Regions from separate parts of the Leclercia pneumoniae genome, predicted to be linked through region 3. Evidence: predicted binding sites of a transcription regulator. Region 3 holds the regulator's gene; each other region holds the start of a gene.

Region 1 (4,757 bases), 590 kb from region 3:
CTGCGGCATCGGCTCTTTCGGCAGACCAAACTGGCTCAGATCCACCAGCGAGCCGCTGCCTAAATCGGCAACGACCGGTACATTCATCTCCCGACCCATTTGCGCCAGTTCGGCTTCATCCACCGCGTGGGTAAAGCCTTCAATCGCATAATTGCTGGTGTGCACTTTCATTAGCAGCGCGGTATTTTCATTGATTGCCGCGCGATAGTCTTTGGCGTGAGTACGGTTGGTGCTGCCTACTTCCCGCAGACTACATCCCGCCTGCAGCATGACGTCCGGAATGCGGAACGCGCCGCCAATTTCAACCAGCTCACCGCGCGACACCACCACCTCTTTCTGTGCCGCCGTCGCCGCCAGCATCAGCAGCACGGCGGCCGCGTTGTTATTCACGATGCAGGCGTCTTCCGCGCCGGTGAGTTGACACAGCAACTCTGCCAGCGGGCGATCCCGATGACCTCGCCCGGCGCCGTCCAGGTCGTACTCCAGCGTCACCGGCTGGCGCATCGCCTGGGTGACCGCCGCAACCGCCTCCTCCGCCAGCAGCGCACGTCCCAGATTGGTGTGCAGTACGGTGCCCGTCAGGTTAAACACCGGGCGTAGCCCTGGAGGCGTGTCCGCCGCCAGCCGTTTTTCCACTTCCAGAAACCAGTCCCACTGCGGCAGCGCCTGCTGTTGACGAATAGCGTCGCGGGCTTCTGCCTGTAACAGGCGCAACGCTTCGACCGTGCGGACGTGACCAAACTTCTCCACGACGGGGAGAAGCCTGGGGTCGCGAAGCAGACGATCGGTGGCGGGTAGCTGGCTGTAGAGAGAGTGCTGAGTAGTCATGAAAGTGCCTGGCTGTTGGGTCTCTTCCCCCCTCCCGACGGGAGAGGGAGTCAATATGAAGAGGGATTGTACAGCCTGGCGCCAGGAAGTGTTATAGGCGACATCACGCCTTTGGCGGTTCAGTGCGAGCGAAGCTTTCGCGCTGGAAGAGGGTTTCGGCCAGTTTGACCAGCAGTGGACGCTCGACGCACCAGCCCGGCGAGACGCGGCGGAAATTGAGATAACCAATGGCGCAGGCAATGGCGATGGTCGCCAGGTTAACGCTGTCGGTGGCCAGCTTGCCCTCGCGAATCAGGGTTTCGCACCAGTCGAGGCTGCGGCTGATTTTTTCACGCTGACGCAGCAACTCTGCTTCTGATTGCTGTGCGGGCGGGCGGGCCTGCTCACGCACGGAGGCCAGAGCCGCATCCATAATGCCGTCGGCCAGCGCTTCGATCTGGCGGATGTAGAGCGCCGCCTTCGGCTCGCGCGGCACCATCGCCGGGGCGATATCCAGCTTTTCTATGTATTCGGCAATGATCGGTGAATCAAACCAGTATTCGCCATCATCCGTCACCAGCGCGGGTACTTTGCCCAGCGGGTTGTACTGCGCCACGCCATTGTCGGCGTTATAGGGCTGTTCGTTGATGAACTCGAAGGTGATCCCCTTCTCCAGCAAAAGAATGGAGATCTTCCGGACAAAGGGACTGGTATAACTGCCGATAAGTTTCATTGCCTGCTCCTGTATACCAACAAAAGGTTAAGTATGGCTCAGGCAAAGAGAAAAAGGCAGGTCACCTCCGTCGGTGAGATTACGGGTGCCAGGCAGAGATCATTCAACTCACAGATAATGTTGCTCACTTTCATACCGTTTAGTTCTCCCATGACAGACTCTGCGCCCGATCACATCCAGAGTAATCTGCATAAAAATATTTTGTGAATTTCATCACAATTCATAAACAAACCAGCGCCAGCATTATGTGACAAACCTCACATTTTAGTGCCTAATCAGCCACTTTATTGACCACTGTATTTTTTTTACACGTCATATTTGTGACACGGATCACGTCAATAATCTGCGCACCCCCTACATTTACGTGATTGAGATCACACAAAATTCCGCTCGCTGGACACCATAACGATTCAGTGCCAGATTTCACACATTCGAACAGGGCTGGGCTACCTCTGCCACCGCATTAACAACAAACCTCGGGCTACTAGCCTGCGTACACAGAAGAAGGGGTGTTTTATGTCATCCGATTTCAAGATCAAAGTTCAAAGCTTTGGTCGTTTCCTCAGCAATATGGTGATGCCAAACATCGGCGCGTTTATCGCGTGGGGTATCATCACTGCATTGTTCATTCCGACAGGGTGGTTGCCTAACGAAACGCTGGCAAAACTTGTTGGCCCAATGATTACTTACCTGCTGCCACTGCTCATCGGTTATACCGGTGGTCGTCTGGTAGGCGGTGACCGCGGCGGCGTAGTAGGTGCCATTACCACTATGGGCGTGATCGTCGGTGCAGATATGCCAATGTTCCTCGGCGCGATGATTGCCGGTCCTCTGGGCGGCTGGGCGATTAAGAAATTCGACGTCTGGGTGGATGGTAAGATCAAGTCCGGCTTCGAAATGCTGGTGAACAACTTCTCTGCGGGCATCATCGGGATGATCCTCGCGATTCTGGCGTTCCTCGGCATTGGCCCTGCGGTTGAAGTTCTGTCCAAAATTCTGGCGGCAGGCGTTAACTTCATGGTGGCGCACGACATGCTGCCGCTGGCGTCTATCTTTGTTGAACCGGCGAAAATCCTGTTCCTCAACAACGCCATTAACCACGGTATCTTCTCCCCGCTGGGTATTCAGCAGTCGCATGACCTCGGCAAGTCCATCTTCTTCCTGATTGAAGCCAACCCGGGCCCGGGTATGGGCGTGCTGCTGGCGTATATGTTCTTCGGTCGCGGCAGTGCAAAACAGTCTGCAGGCGGCGCGGCGATCATCCACTTCCTGGGTGGTATCCACGAAATTTACTTCCCGTACGTGCTGATGAACCCACGTCTGATCCTTGCCGTTATCCTTGGCGGTATGACCGGCGTGTTCACCCTGAGCGTGCTGGGCGGTGGTCTGGTTTCTCCGGCCTCCCCAGGTTCTATCCTGGCGGTACTGGCGATGACCCCGAAAGGCGCTTACTTCGCTAACATCGCCGCTATCTGTGCAGCCATGGCGGTCTCCTTCGTGGTCTCGGCTATCCTGCTGAAAACCAGCAAGGTGAAAGAAGAAGACGATATCGAAGCGGCAACCCGTCGTATGCACGACATGAAAGCGGAATCCAAAGGCGCAACCCCGCTGGCGGCAGGCGATGTCTCTAACGACCTGAGCCACGTGCGTAAAATCATCGTTGCCTGCGACGCCGGTATGGGCTCCAGCGCAATGGGTGCAGGCGTACTGCGTAAGAAAGTGCAGGACGCGGGCCTGACCAACATCTCCGTCACCAACAGTGCTATTAACAGCCTGCCAGGGGACGTTGACCTGGTCATCACCCACCGCGACCTGACCGAACGCGCGATGCGCCAGGTGCCGCAGGCGCAGCACATTTCGCTGACCAACTTCCTCGACAGCGGCCTGTATACCAGCCTGACCGAACGTCTGGTTGCTGCGCAGCGTCACGAAAGCAACGAAGTGAAAGTGCGTACCAGCCTGCAGGACAGCTTCGACGAGAGCAACGCGCATCTGTTCCGACTGGGCGCGGAAAACATCTTCCTTGGCCGTACTGCTACTACGAAAGAAGAAGCCATTCGCTTTGCGGGTGAGCAGCTGGTTGCCGGCGGTTACGTTCAGCCAGAATACGTTGAAGCGATGCTGGAACGTGAAAAACTGACCCCGACCTACCTGGGCGAATCCATTGCGGTTCCACACGGTACGGTTGAGGCGAAAGACCGCGTGCTGAAAACCGGCGTTGTGTTCTGCCAGTATCCGCAGGGCGTACGTTTCGGTGAAGAAGAAGATGACATCGCCCGTCTGGTGATTGGTATCGCCGCACGCAACAACGAGCACATCCAGGTGATTACCAGCCTGACCAACGCCCTCGACGATGAAACCGTCATTGAGCGTCTGGCTAACACCACCAGCGTTGAAGAAGTGCTGGCGCTGTTGAATAAGTAAGTTCGTTCTCTTCCTTCTCCCCCATGGGGGAGAGGGCTAGGGTGAGGGGAAAAGTTCCTCACCCCAGCCCTCTCGGGTAAAACATTAATGAAGGTTAACACTATGAAAGCATTACATTTTGGCGCAGGTAATATCGGTCGTGGATTTATCGGCAAACTGCTGGCAGACGCGGGCATTACGCTGACATTCGCCGATGTGAATCAGGTAGTCCTCGATGCCCTGAATGCCCGTCATAGCTATCAGGTGCACGTGGTGGGTGAAAACGAACAGGTAGATACCGTGAGCGGTGTTAACGCGGTTAGCAGCATTGGCGACGAGGTCATTGACCTGATCGCTGAAGTCGACCTGGTAACCACCGCCGTTGGCCCTGTCGTCCTGGAACGTATCGCCCCCGCCGTAGCAAAAGGGCTGGCCAAACGTAAAGCCCAGGGCAACAACGCGCCGCTGAACATTATCGCCTGTGAAAACATGGTGCGTGGCACCTCCCAGCTGAAAGGCCATGTGCTGGCCGCCGTGGCTGAAGAAGATAAAGCCTGGGTTGAAGAGCACGTTGGTTTCGTGGACTCTGCCGTAGACCGTATTGTGCCGCCGTCTGCCTCCGCGACCAATGACCCGCTGGAAGTGACCGTTGAGACCTTCAGCGAGTGGATCGTCGATAAAACCCAGTTCAAAGGCGCCCTGCCCACCATTCCAGGTATGGAGTTGACCGACAACCTGATGGCCTTTGTCGAACGCAAACTCTTCACGCTGAACACCGGGCATGCTATAACCGCCTACCTCGGAAAATTGGCCG
Region 2 (4,757 bases), 2.0 Mb from region 3:
GGCTTACGCAGCAAGCGATAGCGTAGTCATCGTTGTTGAAGTCAGGGCGCATCAGGTCATCGTTCTCGTACTGCAGAGAAGAGGTATCGATGGACACTTTAGCGGCGAATTTCTTGAAGTTCAGTGGCAGTTTTTCAGACCACAGAACGGTGATGTTTGGCTCCGGAGAAGGACCCATGGTGTACAGAGTGTTCAGGAAGCGGAAGCTGTTTTTGGTTACCAGCGTACGACCGTCAACGCCCATACCGCCGATAGATTCGGTTGCCCAGATTGGGTCACCAGAGAACAGTTCGTCGTACTCAGGGGTACGCAGGAAGCGAACCATACGCAGTTTCATGACCAGGTGGTCAATCATTTCCTGAGCGTCTTGTTCGGTGATTTTGCCCGCTTTCAGGTCACGTTCAATGTACGCATCCAGGAAGGTGGATACGCGACCGAAGGACATGGCAGCACCGTTCTGAGACTTAACGGCGGCCAGGTAGCCGAAGTAGGTCCACTGGATAGCTTCCTGAGCGTTAGTTGCAGGACCAGAGATATCGCAGCCGTATTTCGCTGCCATCTCTTTAATCTGACCCAGCGCACGGTGCTGTTCAGCAATCTCTTCACGCAGACGGATAGTCGCTTCCAGGTTTACGCCGTTTTCCAGGTCAGACTGCAGGGACAGGAACTGGGAGTATTTGTCTTTCAGCAGGAAGTCGATACCGTACAGCGCAACGCGACGGTAATCACCGATGATACGGCCACGGCCATACGCATCTGGCAGACCAGTCAGAACGCCAGATTTACGGCAGTTCAGAATATCTTTGGTGTAAACATCGAATACACCCTGGTTGTGGGTTTTGCGGTATTCGGTGAAGATTTTTTTCAACATTGGGTCCAGCTCGCGGTTATACGCTTTGCAGGAACCTTCAACCATTTTGATACCACCGAACGGGATAATCGCACGTTTCAGTGGGGCTTCAGTTTGCAGACCAACGATTTTCTCAAGGGCTTTGTTGATGTAGCCAGCATCGTGAGAAGTGATGGTGGAAGCAACGGAGGTGTCAAAATCAACTGGCGCGTGAGTGCGGTTTTCCAGTTTAACGCCTTCCATTACGCTGTCCCACAGCTTGGTGGTCGCATCAGTTGCGCCAGCCAGGAAGGATTCGTCACCTTCATACGGGGTGTAGTTTTTCTGAATAAAGTCACGGACGTTGACTTCATTCTGCCAGTCACCTTTCGCAAAACCTTCCCAGGCTGTGGCTAACTTTTCATTAAGCTCGGACATGTAACACCTACCTTCTTAAGTGGATTTTTTATTTACTGCCTGAGACATCATCAATGATGATTATCGCCACGCAGGTAAATGACCCAGTATGTCAACCCGACCAGCAGACCCCCACCGATAATGTTCCCGATAGTGACAGGGATCAGGTTATCTGTGATGAAATTCATAATAGTCAGGTGAGAGAAACTTTCCGGGGAAGAACCGATAGCGGTCCAGAACTCCGGGCTTGCAAAATTACGGATGACGATGCCCATCGGGATCATAAACATGTTTGCAATACTGTGCTCAAAGCCGCTGGCGACAAACATGGCGACAGGCAGAACCATAATCATGGCTTTGTCCATCAGGCTACGGCCGGAGTAGCTCATCCAGACCGCCAGGCAGACCATCAGGTTTGCAAGGATACCCAGCGCCACGGCTTCAATAAATGTATGGTGCATTTTGTGGTCAGCGGTCTGCAGGACATTTAGCCCCCATCCGCCGTTGGCTGTCATATATTCACCCGACAACCACATCAACAGTACAAACAGCAGGCAGCCAATCAGGTTGCCGATGTAAACGTTGACCCAGTTTTTCGCTAACTGCCCCCAGGTAATCTTACCGCTCGCTTTGGCGACAACGATCAACACCGTGGAGGTAAAGAGGTCGGCGCCGCAAATGACGCAAAGAATCAGACCCAGCGAGAAGCAAATGCCGCCAATCAGTTTCGCGATACCAAAGGGCATAGCGGCGGTGCCGGTGGTAGCAGTGATGTAGAAAACGAAGGCTATGGAGATGAACACACCGGCAGTAATCGCCAGGAAAAACGTGGTCATCGGCTGTTTCGTTGCTTTATAGACACCCGCTTCTTCGGCAACTTTCGCCATGGCAGCTGGGAGTAAAAGATCAAAAGGGTTGTCAGCTTTCACACTAACTCTCTCTTTATTAAGTCGGCGACGAGATACTAACAAAGCATTATAGAAGAGAAATTGATATAGATCATATCTCGCCTGGCTTATAGGCCCGCACTCTGCATGGTTTTACAGCAAAAGCGGCGTAAGTTTTTGATTATCAGTATAAAAATAAATTTTAAAAGTTATAAAATGATTTGATTTTTTTCTTTGGCCGTCCTCCATAACAGTTAATTATAATGGAGTATTTACTATAAAAAGTTACAACAATATCCAGGTCGCTATTATTATAGTTACCGTTATTTAACTTTATTATTACAATTAAACTTGATTGCCTTATAAATAAAAAACGGGGCAATTAAATTGCCCCGTAATATAACGTAGGCGACGGAATACGCCTACTCTCTATAATGCTATTTGCGGTTATTTTGCCCAATAAGCGCTTTTGGCTTTCTGCAGTTTCTCGTAGGCTTTTAACAGCGACTGATGCGCCGGGAAGGCTTTCAAATCGCTGTCCACAGCCTGCAGGCCGTAGAACGGTGCTTCACCACTCAGGGCTGCACTGGCAGCCTCAACGGCGTCTGCGCCATACATACGAACGAAGGCGTGCAGATACTGCAGCGGCTCACGCTCTTCTTCCTGAGAGAGCAGCAGCAAGGTCTGCAGGCAACGGTAGTAGTTCGCACGCTCAGCCGAGAAAATAGAGCCGTTGAACTCAATGGTCCATTCAACCCAGGTCAGAGCCTGCTCCAGATCGCCGCCCGCCAGGGCCAGCATTGCCTTTAGCTCACCGATGCGCAGGGTGTACCAGCCGTTGTCTTTACCGGTTGCCAGCCCCAGCAATTCACGTACGCGAGTAAAATCGTCATTACCTTCGTCATCGAGTTGGGTGATGAGGTTGAGATAATCTTCTTTTTCCCAACGGCTTTCCGGGAGGGAGAGCAGGGTTTCGCGCAGATGCGTGCCCATGGTGTTATTGGCCAACCACAGATCTTCAACCGGATAGATATCAGACATGCCAGGCGCAAGAATACGGCAAGCATAGACACCCAGATGTTCGTAATCGGCGATATACACTTCCTGATCTTCTTCACGGAAGATAGCCATCAGCGTGGCGAATTCCTCTTCGGTGGTGCCGGAGAAGCTCCAGTCCACGAACGGGTAATCTGCATCCTGCTTGAACATATCCCAGGAGATCAGACCGCTGGAATCGATAAAGTGGGTTTCAAGGTTAGCGTGTTCAGCGACTTCTTCGTCGTCAAAGGTGGGTGGCGTAAAGACGTCAAGATCTTTCAGACCGCGGCCCTGCAGCAACTCGGTAACTGTACGCTCAAGCGCCACGCCGAAGTCTGGGTGCGCGCCAAAGGAGGCAAAGCAGGTCCCGTTAGCCGGGTTAAACAGGACCACACAGATAACCGGGTATTTACCGCCCAGCGAGCCGTCATACGCGAAAATAGGGAAACCTTCGGCTTCCAGTTTAGCAATGGATTCCACCACGCCCGGGTAACGCGCAAGAACCTCGCTCGGGATCTCCGGCAGGCTGATTGATTCGGCGATAATGCGGTTTTTGATATGACGCTCAAACACTTCAGACAGACCCTGCACACGCGCTTCGTTGCGGGTGTTACCGGCGGACATACCGTTAGAGACATACAGGTTGCCAACGATATTCATTGGAATGTAGACGGTCTGTTCGTCGGACTGACGGGTAAACGGCAGGGCACAAATCCCACGCTCATCATTGCCGGATTGCAGATCCACCAGCATGCTGGCGGTCAGTTCGTTGTCCAGATCGTAAAACGCGCGCAGACGATCGTCCAGAATACCTTCCGGCAGCTCGTCATCTTCGGTCAGCGGGAACCACTTCTCGTTCGGATAGTGCACAAACGGGCCGTTGGCAATGGTGTCGCCCAGCCAGAAATCTGCAAAGAAATAGTTGGTGGAGAGACGCTCAAAGTACTCACCCAGCGCAGAAGCCAGGGCCGCTTTTTTCGTGGCGCCTTTACCGTTAGTAAAGCACAGGGCACAGTCTTTATCGCGAATATGCACGGACCAGACGTGAGGTACAGGGTTCAGCCAGGACGCTTCTTCAATATTAAAGCCCAGATCGGTCAGTTTTTGCTGGAAGCGTGCGATGGAATCTTCCAGAGCGGCGTCTTTGCCGGGGATAAAGGTTTGGGTCATGATTAGTCAGTTGTTGATGGCAGGATGCGCAATAATACGGCTTTTAAGGAAGGATGGCTATTAACGGGAGAGTGTCAGGGCATGGGGTGACCACATACCCTGGAAGATTAAAGAATAGGGGCGCAGATACTCACGATCATTGCGGCACCCGACAGACTGGTCCCAACAATTCCGGCCGCCATAACGGCGAAGCCAATGCCCAGCGTAAAGGGCCCGGCGATAGCGCCAAGCACAATAGTGGGAATAAACGCCCCCAGACCAAGGCCGGCCGGTAAAGATAGCAGCCCAAAGCCACCGCTGACGACGCAGATTTCGTCACAGGTTAATTCACGCATAAAAAATCCTTTTCAATGAGTTTTGATTTCCAGACGAAAGATTTTAGGGAACAGGAATACCGGGAGTAAATCCCGCGATTG
Region 3 (4,757 bases):
GCGTCGCCCCGTAGCCGTTTTGCGTGACCAGCAGAACGGTCATAAGGATCCAGTAGGGCTTCGGTAAATGGAGGGCCATCCCCATCAGGCTGGCGATGCTGAGCATGACGCTGATGCGTGCGGCATTGCGCAGCGCGGAAGACTTGAGCGACAGATAACTTTTCAGCGCCGGGAAGAGCGGCAGACGTTTTTGCTTATCGGCCATCAGGTCGCGCGAGTAGAGCGGACGCTGGGTACGTAGTACGCGGGCGATGCGGCTAAAGTGCCAGGCACAGAACTGCCCAACCGGGTTTTCCGGGTGCTGCCGGGCGATTTTCTCCAGCGCGCCCAGCTGCTTGTCCATGCTGAAGCGGGTGGGGTAGCGGTGATAGAGAATATTATCCGAGAGTACACGCAGGCGTGCGGCGACGGTCTGGGCATTCCATCTGATCACGGCTTCGGCGTGGCTGCGTTCCACCAGCTTTTGCACCTCTTCCGGGTGATGCAGGCTGACGGAGATATGCTCCTGCAAGTCGAGCCCGACCTGGAAGGTTCGCAACAGACGTTTGTATTCGTGATTTCTGTTAGCTGCCAGCATGTGTAGCTGCTGATAACACTGGCTGATAAGATCCACCACCTTCTGCTGGCGGGCCAGCAGCGGCGGCAGGGATTTTTCCGGGTCGGTATGCTGGGTGAGCAGGGTATATTTCGCTTCGCAGTAGTCAGCGAGCTGGCGGTACAGCAAGCTCAGCGATTCCCGCAGCGGCTGTTCGCGCCACATCCAGAACCAGAACCAGTTAAATAGCCCATACCAGAGCGTGCCCAGCGTATAGATCAGCAACGGCTCCCACACCGGCATATTGCCCGCCAGGCTCAGGGTAAAGATGGCGGCAATCAGCGAGGCGGGTAGCAGCCTGGCATGCAAAGAGCTGATCTCTGCCGTCACCCCTAGCGTCATCGCCAGCAGGGTGAGAATCAGGGGCAGGGGGATGTCGCGGGCCAGAAGTAACTGGACGGCGAGACTACAGCCGGCAAAGAGCGAGCCGCCAACGATCAGACGTTTGAAAAAGCGTTTATGGGGGGTATCCAGCCCTGCGATGTTGCAGCAGGCAGGCACGAGAGAGAAGAGCAGACCCTGTTGCAGGTGGCCGAGAATCAGACCGACGGCCACAGGAAGACACAGCACCAGCGTTTGTCGAAGTGCGTAGTTAACTTCCGGGTGATAAATCAGCCTGCGCCACATAGATGCCAGAGACAAAAACGGCGTGACATCTTGCGATGGCACGCCGTTCTTTCGGAATTAACGCGTCCCGTAAACCACGATCGTTTTACCGTGGGCGGAGATCAGGTTCTGATCTTCCAGCATTTTCAGAATACGGCCAACGGTTTCGCGGGAACAACCCACAATCTGACCAATCTCCTGACGGGTGATTTTGATCTGCATACCATCCGGATGGGTCATCGCGTCAGGTTGTTTTGCCAGATTCAGCAGCGTCTGAGCGATACGGCCGGTCACGTCCAGGAAGGCGAGGTTACCCACTTTCTCAGAAGTCACCTGCAGGCGGCGTGCCATCTGCGAGGAGAGGCGCATCAGAATGTCCGGGTTCACCTGGATCAACTGGCGGAACTTCTTGTAGGAGATCTCAGCCACTTCACACGCGGTTTTTGCCCGTACCCAGGCGCTACGTTCCTGACCTTCTTCAAACAGGCCCAGTTCGCCAATAAAGTCGCCCTGGTTCAGATAAGAAAGGATCATCTCTTTCCCTTCTTCATCTTTGATCAACACGGCCACGGAGCCTTTAACGATGTAATACAACGTTTCCGCTTTTTCACCCTGGTGAATCAGCGTGCTCTTCGATGGGTACTTATGAATGTGGCAATGAGACAAGAACCATTCGAGAGTCGGGTCTGTTTGCGGTTTGCCAAGCACCATGCGCTGTTATCCTCTGTTATAAGCTGTCTCCAGAGCCGGGATGGACGCCTTCACTCTGGGGTTGCAATCGAATTCTTCCCCATTCCTGGGAATCGGGCTGTCACAATATTCAGCAGCCTGTAATGTGTGATGTCCTCTGCATACATGCGTAATGTCAATGTATTACTGTAGCATCCAGACTGTTTTAGCATAGCTTTAGCCGCCTGTCTCCTGGTGTCTCGCTTCAGCTTGATACAGGTCGCCTTCCGTTGCCAGAATTGTTACTGGCGCGTAATCTGTCAGGAAAATTGCAACTTCGGAGTTAACTACAATGCAAGCGCGTGTGAAATGGGTTGAGGGCTTAACGTTCCTGGGCGAGTCGGCTTCAGGGCACCAGATTTTGATGGACGGCAACTCCGGAGATAAGGCGCCAAGCCCGATGGAGATGGTGCTGATGGCCGCTGGCGGTTGCAGCGCAATTGATGTGGTTTCTATCCTGCAAAAAGGTCGCCATGAGGTGACAAACTGCGAAGTGAAACTGACCTCGGAACGCCGTGAAGAGGCGCCGCGCCTGTTCACGCATATCAACCTGCACTTCATTGTCACGGGTAAAGAACTGAAAGACGCGGCGGTCTCCCGCGCCGTGGATCTGTCAGCAGAGAAGTATTGCTCCGTGGCGTTGATGCTGGAGAAAGCGGTGAATATTACGCATTCGTATGAGGTGATCGAAGCGTAATTTATCGGGCATCGTGCGTGTTGATGCCCTCACCCTAACCCTCTCCCACAGGGAGAGGGACCAGGCTTATGCGATCTTCTTCCCTTCCATCAATCTTTGCACCAGCGGCGTCATAATCAGCTCCATCGCCAGCCCCATCTTCCCGCCCGGCACGACCAGCGTATTCATGTGCGAAATAAATGAGCCCTGCAGCATCGCCAGCAGCCAGGGATAGTCGATATCCTCCAGGTTGCGGAAATGGATCACCACAAAGCTCTCATCCAGAGAGGGGATGGCTTTAGCCGCAAAGGGGTTAGAGGTGTCCACTGTAGGGACGCGCTGGAAGTTGATGTGGGTGCGCGAGAACTGCGGCGTCAGGAAATTGATATAGTCTTCCATCGAGCGCACCACGGAGTCCATCACCGCCTCACGCGAATGTCCACGCTCGCTGGTATCGCGGGTCAGTTTCTGAATCCACTCGAGGTTAACGATAGGCACCACGCCCACCAGCAGGTCAACATGGCGCGCCACGTCGTGCTGTGGCGTGACCACGCCGCCGTGCAGCCCTTCGTAAAACAGCACATCCGTCGGCTCCGGCAGCGGCTGCCAGGGGGTGAAGGTGCCCGGCACCTGATTCCAGGGCACCGCTTCGTCATAGGTGTGCAGGTATTTGCGTGACTGTCCTTTACCGCTCAGGCCATACTCGAGAAAGGTTTGCTCCAGCAGGCCGAAATCGTTCGCTTCCGGGCCGAAATAGCTGATGTGCTTACCCAGATCGCGCGCTTTACGAATGGCCATGTCCATCTCAGGACGGGTGTAGCGGTGAAAGCTGTCACCCTCGACCTCTGCGGCGCTTAAATGAAGCTGAGAGAAGATTTTACGAAAGGCGAGGCTGGTAGTGGTGGTGCCTGCACCACTCGATCCTGTGACGGCAATAACCGGATGTCTGGCGGACATAGCAACTCCCTGAGTAGAAAGATGAAGCGATTAACCGCGAAATTGATTGCGGGGCATGACGTTGACGGTTTCATGTAGCTCGGACCACACGATCAGTACCTCGCCGTTTTGCAGCTGACGCTTAACATCGGCCACTTTCTGTTCGAGCGTGCGTTCTTGTTCACCATAATCTGTGCCTTCACGTAACACAAAGCTTTCAATCAGATTATCCAGCGTTTCGGGAGCCAGATCTTGCCAGGGAATGATCATAGTTTCGGTTCCAGGTATGTTGTCAGCCAGTCAGGAATACGGGTTTCCAGCCACATCTGTGGACGACGCAACGTGCCGCCAACAAAGCCGACGTGGCCGCCGTGCTCGGTCAGTTGATAATGGACGTTAGCGGGCAAAAATTCCTGCGCCGGGATGGAGTGATGATCCATAAAGGGATCGTCTTTAGCATGAATAATCAGCGTTGGCTTGGTGATCTTACTCAGTACGGGCATGGCGCTGCACTGGCGGTAATAGTCGATCGCATCGGCAAATCCGTGGATTTTCGCGGTGATCAGATCGTCGAACTCGCGAATACGGCGCACTTTCTTCAGCTGGCGCAGGCTCACCGGCAGCGTGTCGGGATAAGCCTTCAGCTTTCGCGCTGCATTGGCTTTCAGCAGGTTCAGTAGATAGCGCTGATAGACGCGCGAAAAGCCTTTTTCCATATGGTAACTGCACTGTTCCAGCATAAACGGCGCCGAGACGATAGCGGCGGCATCCAGCGGAACGCTTTCACCCTCTTTCGCCAGCAGACAGGCGAGCATGTTTCCCCCGAGCGAATACCCCACCGCAGCGGTAGGGGCCGGGCCGAGCGTTTCGGCCAGCCAGCGCAGGAACCAGGTACCGTCTTCCGTTTCCCCGGAGTGATAGATGCGCTTTTGCCGATTTGGCTCGCCGCTGCATCCGCGAAAGTGCATCACCACGCCAAGCCAGCCGCGCGCTTTCGCCGCCTCAATCAGACCGTGAGCATAAGGGCTGTGCAGGCTCCCCTCCAGGCCGTGGAACACCACCAGCCGGGGTTTATGTCGCGCACTGAGCGGCTCTTCACTCCAGGCTAAATCGACAAAATCATCATCGGGCAGGTCGAGACGCTGCCAATGCGGCGTAAAGCGCACTTTGCGGCGAATAAGGCGCGGCAGCATGGTTTGCAGATGGCGATTCGCC
Region 4 (4,757 bases), 1.8 Mb from region 3:
AATCAGGTGCACCTGCGCTCTCTGCGTGATGCGTTTGCCACGGTGATGCCGATCTTTATCCTCGCCGGGCTGGCGGTGCTGATCAATAACGTGGTCTTCCCGTGGATTTTCACCGGGGAGACGCTGGCCCACTATCAGGTCTGGGGCGAGGCGATTATTAACGGTACGCTGAATATCGCGGCGCTCCTGCTGGCCCCGATCATTGCCTGGTCGCTGGCGCGTAACAAAAATTTCGACAATCCGGTCTCGGCAGTGGTCATCGCCGTCAGCAGCTTTATCATAATGATGCCGATGCGGCTGCAGATCGTCCCCGTCGGCAGCGACACCGCGGTGAGCGTTACGCAGATTCTTACCTTCGCCAATATCGGCTCGACGGGCATTTTCGCCGGGGTGCTGATTGGGCTAATCTCGGCGGAGATCTTTATCGCCATCTCCCGGCTAAAAGCGCTGCACATTTCGCTGGGGGATAATGTCCCTCCGGCGGTGAGCAAATCCTTTACCGCGCTCATTCCCACCATCATTACGCTCTCGCTGTTCGCGGTGCTTGCGGCCTTGCTGGCAAACGTGCTGCACACCGATTTGATTCACCTGATCACCACTTTTATCCAGCAGCCGCTGCGGCTGATCAACACCAGCCTGCCGGGTACGCTCTTTATCTACAGCTTTGGCAACTTCCTGTTTACGCTTGGCATTCATCAGTCAGTGGTTAACAGTGTGATTCTGGAACCCTTCCTGCTGATTAATACCAACGAGAATATGCTGGCCTTCGCCAATGGACAGCCAATCCCGCATATCATCAACAGTATCTTTGTCCCCACCTTCGGCATGGTGGGGGGGACCGGGAGCACCCTCTCACTACTGATCGCCATCTTTATCTTCTCGCGTCAGCAGTCGGCGAAACAGGTGGCTCGCCTGTCGCTGGCGCCGGGGCTGTTTAACATTAATGAACCGGTGATATTCGGCCTGCCCATTGTCTTTAACCTGCCGCTGATGATTCCCTTTGTGCTTCTTCCGGCGCTGGGGATCTGGTTTGCCTGGCTCTGCACCACGCTGGGATTTATGTCGCGCTGTGTTGTCATGATCCCCTGGACCACGCCACCCATACTCAGCGCCTGGCTGGCCACGGCCGGCGACTGGCGAGCGGTAGTGGTACAGTTGGCAATCATCATATTTGGTGTATTCTTCTACCTGCCTTTCCTCAAGGTTGCCGAGCGAGTGGCATTGAAAAACAGTGAGATAGCGAACTAAACATAAGGAAACGGCGATGGCGGCGAAGTACATCACCATAGCGCGGGAAATTAAAAAACGCATTATTAGTCAGCAGTATGCCGCCAACGAACCGCTGCCCGACCAGTTTGCGCTGGCCGCGGAGTTCAGCTCCAGCCGCATGACCATCCAGCAGGCAATGCGTCAGCTTATTGTCGAAGGGCTGGTCTATACCCGGCAGGGGCAAGGCACTTTTATCCGCAAGAATTTTCTACAGCTCTCTCAGTGGGATCTCTCCGGCAGCGACTACTTTGGCGCCACCAAAACCTGGGAGCATCTTGGTACGGTCTCCAGTCAGGTCGTCCATTTCGAACTGCGCTTTCCCAACGAAAAAGAGCAGGCCTCACTGATGATAAACGCCGATGCCCCGGTGTATGACTTTATCCGCCTGCGCCTGCTTAATGGCGAGCCGATGTCGCTGGACGCTACCGTCATGCCGCTCAACCGGGTGCCGGGGCTGAACAAAAGCCATCTCGAAAGCTCGGTGTTCCGCTACGTGCAGGAGACGCTGGGGCTAAAAATCATGGGGTCATATCGGGTCGTCAGAGCCCTGAAACCCAGCGCGCTGGATATGCAGCATCTGGTCTGCGAGCCGTCCGATCCGGTGCTGGAGGTGGAGCAGGTGATCTATCTGGAGGATGGCACGCCGCTGGAGTACGCCCACTGTCACTACCGGTACGACCACGGCGGGATTGTTATTGTGAATAACGGATAAAAAAAAGCGGGCCCCGGGCCCGCTTTTTTATGTCGCTGGTTTATCAGTTCAGGCGAACTGGCATACCGGAGCGGTTCTGAATAGCCTGGTCAACAACGGAGGCATCTACGTCAGCCTGGCTGGTGATCGCCTGCACGTTGCTCTTCAGGGTGATCGGCACGGTAACGTTGTTATCGATCTGATCTTCGCTGGTGGAGAGCGGGTTATGCACTTCCAGATAACGGCTGCCATCTGGCTCGGTGGTCGCTTTTACAGGTTCGTTGATGAACTGTACGCGGGTACCGACCGGCACGTTTTCGAACAGGAATTTGATATCGTCATTACGCAGACGCACACAGCCGTGGCTCACGCGCAGGCCGATACCAAAGTTGGCGTTGGTGCCGTGAATAGCATAAAGGCGGCCAATGTAGAGCGCGTACAGACCCATCGGGTTATCCGGGCCAGCCGGAACAACAGCCGGCAGCGGCTCGCCAGCGGCAATATACTCCGCGTGCATCTTGGCGGTTGGCGTCCAGGTTGGGCCCGCTTTTTTACGCTCAACTTTGGTGGTCCAGTTCATCGGGGTGTCTTTACCCAACTGGCCGATACCGATTGGCAGAACGATGACGGTATTGGTCCCTTTCGGATAGTAGTAGAGACGCATTTCAGCACTGTTGATGATGATACCTTCATGCACGGTATCGGGCAGGATCAGCTGCTGAGGAATATTCAGCACAGTACCGCCTTTCGGCAGGTACGGATCGACGCCAGGGTTAGCTTCCATCATGTTGGAGAGACCCAACTGATATTCAGCAGCAAAATATTCCAGCGGCTGCGTGTTACCTTCTTCGATGGTCACAACCTGATTCTGACCGACCAGACGGCTACCGTCAGTGGGCAGAGGATAGGTGACAGCAGAAGCGGTCTTGCAAAACCCTACGACGGCAAACGCCGCTGCTAATAGCGATGTTAATTTCATATTCATGTTATGCGAGGTATCTGTGCCACTGTGGCATGTAGTTAAAAGGGCTGAATGGTATAGGGAGCGCATTATATGTCCATTACCCCATTCAGGGAATTCAGATGTGTACGAAATCACATTTTTTTCGACATTGTTAAAGTTTAGCGTCTCGTCGCAACATCGGGATCTCAATTCGGAATTGTGGCATAATGCCGCGTTTATCACACTTTTCGCAGGAATCTCTCCGTGTTAGTTACCAGCAACGTCACTATGCAGTTTGGCAGTAAGCCGCTGTTCGAAAATATTTCCGTCAAATTTGGCGGCGGCAACCGTTACGGCCTGATTGGTGCCAACGGTAGCGGCAAATCCACCTTCATGAAGATCCTCGGCAGCGATTTAGAGCCGACGCTGGGCAATGTCTCAATGGACCCCAACGAGCGCATCGGTAAGCTGCGTCAGGATCAGTTCGCCTTTGAAGAGTTCACCGTGCTCGACACCGTGATCATGGGACACGGAGAGCTGTGGGAAGTGAAGCAGGAGCGTGACCGTATCTACGCCCTGGCCGAAATGAGCGAAGAAGATGGCTACAAAGTGGCCGATCTGGAGACGCAGTATGGCGAAATGGACGGGTACTCCGCCGAAGCGCGCGCGGGCGAATTGCTGCTCGGCGTGGGCATTCCAGTAGAACAGCACTACGGCCCGATGAGCGAAGTCGCGCCAGGCTGGAAACTGCGTGTGCTGCTGGCACAGGCGCTGTTCTCTAACCCTGACATTCTGCTGCTCGATGAACCGACGAACAACCTGGACATCGATACCATCCGCTGGCTGGAGCAGACGCTGAACGACCGCGATAGCACCATGATCATTATTTCGCACGACCGTCACTTCCTGAATATGGTCTGTACGCACATGGCGGATCTGGACTACGGCGAACTGCGCGTTTACCCGGGCAACTACGACGAGTATATGACGGCCGCAACCCAGGCGCGTGAACGTCTGCTGGCAGACAACGCCAAGAAGAAAGCGCAGATTGCGGACCTGCAGTCCTTCGTTAGCCGCTTCAGCGCCAACGCCTCTAAATCGCGTCAGGCAACCTCGCGCGCTCGTCAGATCGACAAAATAAAGCTCGACGAAGTCAAAGCGTCAAGCCGTCAGAACCCGTTCATCCGCTTCGAACAGGACAAGAAACTGTTCCGTAACGCGCTGGAAGTGGAAGCCCTGGCTAAAGGCTTTGAAAACGGTCCGCTGTTTAAAAACTTTAACCTGCTGCTGGAAGTGGGCGAGAAAATTGCCATTCTGGGTGCCAACGGCGTGGGTAAATCTACCCTGTTGAAAACGCTGGTGGGCGAACTGCAGCCGGACAACGGTACCGTGAAGTGGTCCGAAAACGCGCAGATCGGTTACTACGCTCAGGACCACGAGTACGAGTTCGAAAACGACCTGACGGTCTTCGACTGGATGAGTCAGTGGAAGCAGGAAGGTGACGACGAGCAGGCGGTGCGTAGCATTCTGGGGCGCCTGCTGTTCAGCCAGGACGACATCAAAAAGCCTGCCAAAGTGCTCTCCGGTGGTGAAAAAGGCCGCATGCTGTTCGGTAAGCTGATGATGGAAAAACCAAATATCCTGGTGATGGATGAACCTACCAACCACCTGGATATGGAATCTATCGAATCGTTGAACATGGCGCTGGAGATGTATCAGGGCACCCTGATCTTCGTCTCTCACGACCGTGAGTTCGTCAGCTCGCTGGCGACCCGCGTGATCGAGATTACCCCAGAGCGCGTGGTGGACTTCACCGGCAACTACGAAGATTACCTGCGCAGCAAAGGTATCGAC

The links. Region 3 encodes CRP, which controls carbon source genes, mostly activating them, when cyclic AMP is high. Its sites were predicted from a motif close to ATGTGANNNNNNTCACAT; they were not measured.
Region 1: a site for CRP is predicted at 1,786-1,803, ahead of JZ655_RS00650 (PTS mannitol transporter subunit IICBA). Genes of this name have one in related genera too.
Region 2: a site for CRP is predicted at 2,234-2,251, ahead of focA (formate transporter FocA). Genes of this name have one in related genera too.
Region 4: a site for CRP is predicted at 3,044-3,061, ahead of ldtB (L,D-transpeptidase). Genes of this name have one in related genera too.

What each region holds. Positions count from the first base shown of each region.
Region 1 is NZ_CP071383.1:132,100-136,856, reverse strand. Features, by position in the region: gene selA (L-seryl-tRNA(Sec) selenium transferase) at 1-828, opposite strand, end outside; gene JZ655_RS00655 (glutathione S-transferase) at 932-1,540, opposite strand; gene JZ655_RS00650 (PTS mannitol transporter subunit IICBA) at 2,057-3,964, shown strand; gene mtlD (mannitol-1-phosphate 5-dehydrogenase) at 4,067-4,757, shown strand, end outside.
Region 2 is NZ_CP071383.1:1,492,109-1,496,865, forward strand. Features, by position in the region: gene pflB (formate C-acetyltransferase) at 1-1,267, opposite strand, end outside; gene focA (formate transporter FocA) at 1,318-2,175, opposite strand; gene ycaO (30S ribosomal protein S12 methylthiotransferase accessory factor YcaO) at 2,581-4,341, opposite strand; gene JZ655_RS06985 (hypothetical protein) at 4,449-4,676, opposite strand.
Region 3 is NZ_CP071383.1:3,932,559-3,937,315, reverse strand. Features, by position in the region: gene JZ655_RS19195 (YccS/YhfK family putative transporter) at 1-1,222, opposite strand, end outside; gene crp (cAMP-activated global transcriptional regulator CRP) at 1,280-1,912, opposite strand; gene JZ655_RS19185 (OsmC family protein) at 2,223-2,627, shown strand; gene JZ655_RS19180 (phosphoribulokinase) at 2,694-3,563, opposite strand; gene JZ655_RS19175 (YheU family protein) at 3,594-3,812, opposite strand; gene JZ655_RS19170 (hydrolase) at 3,809-4,757, opposite strand, start outside.
Region 4 is NZ_CP071383.1:1,362,677-1,367,433, forward strand. Features, by position in the region: gene JZ655_RS06395 (PTS sugar transporter subunit IIC) at 1-1,248, shown strand, start outside; gene JZ655_RS06400 (GntR family transcriptional regulator) at 1,265-1,981, shown strand; gene ldtB (L,D-transpeptidase) at 2,025-2,945, opposite strand; gene JZ655_RS06410 (ABC-F family ATPase) at 3,168-4,757, shown strand, end outside.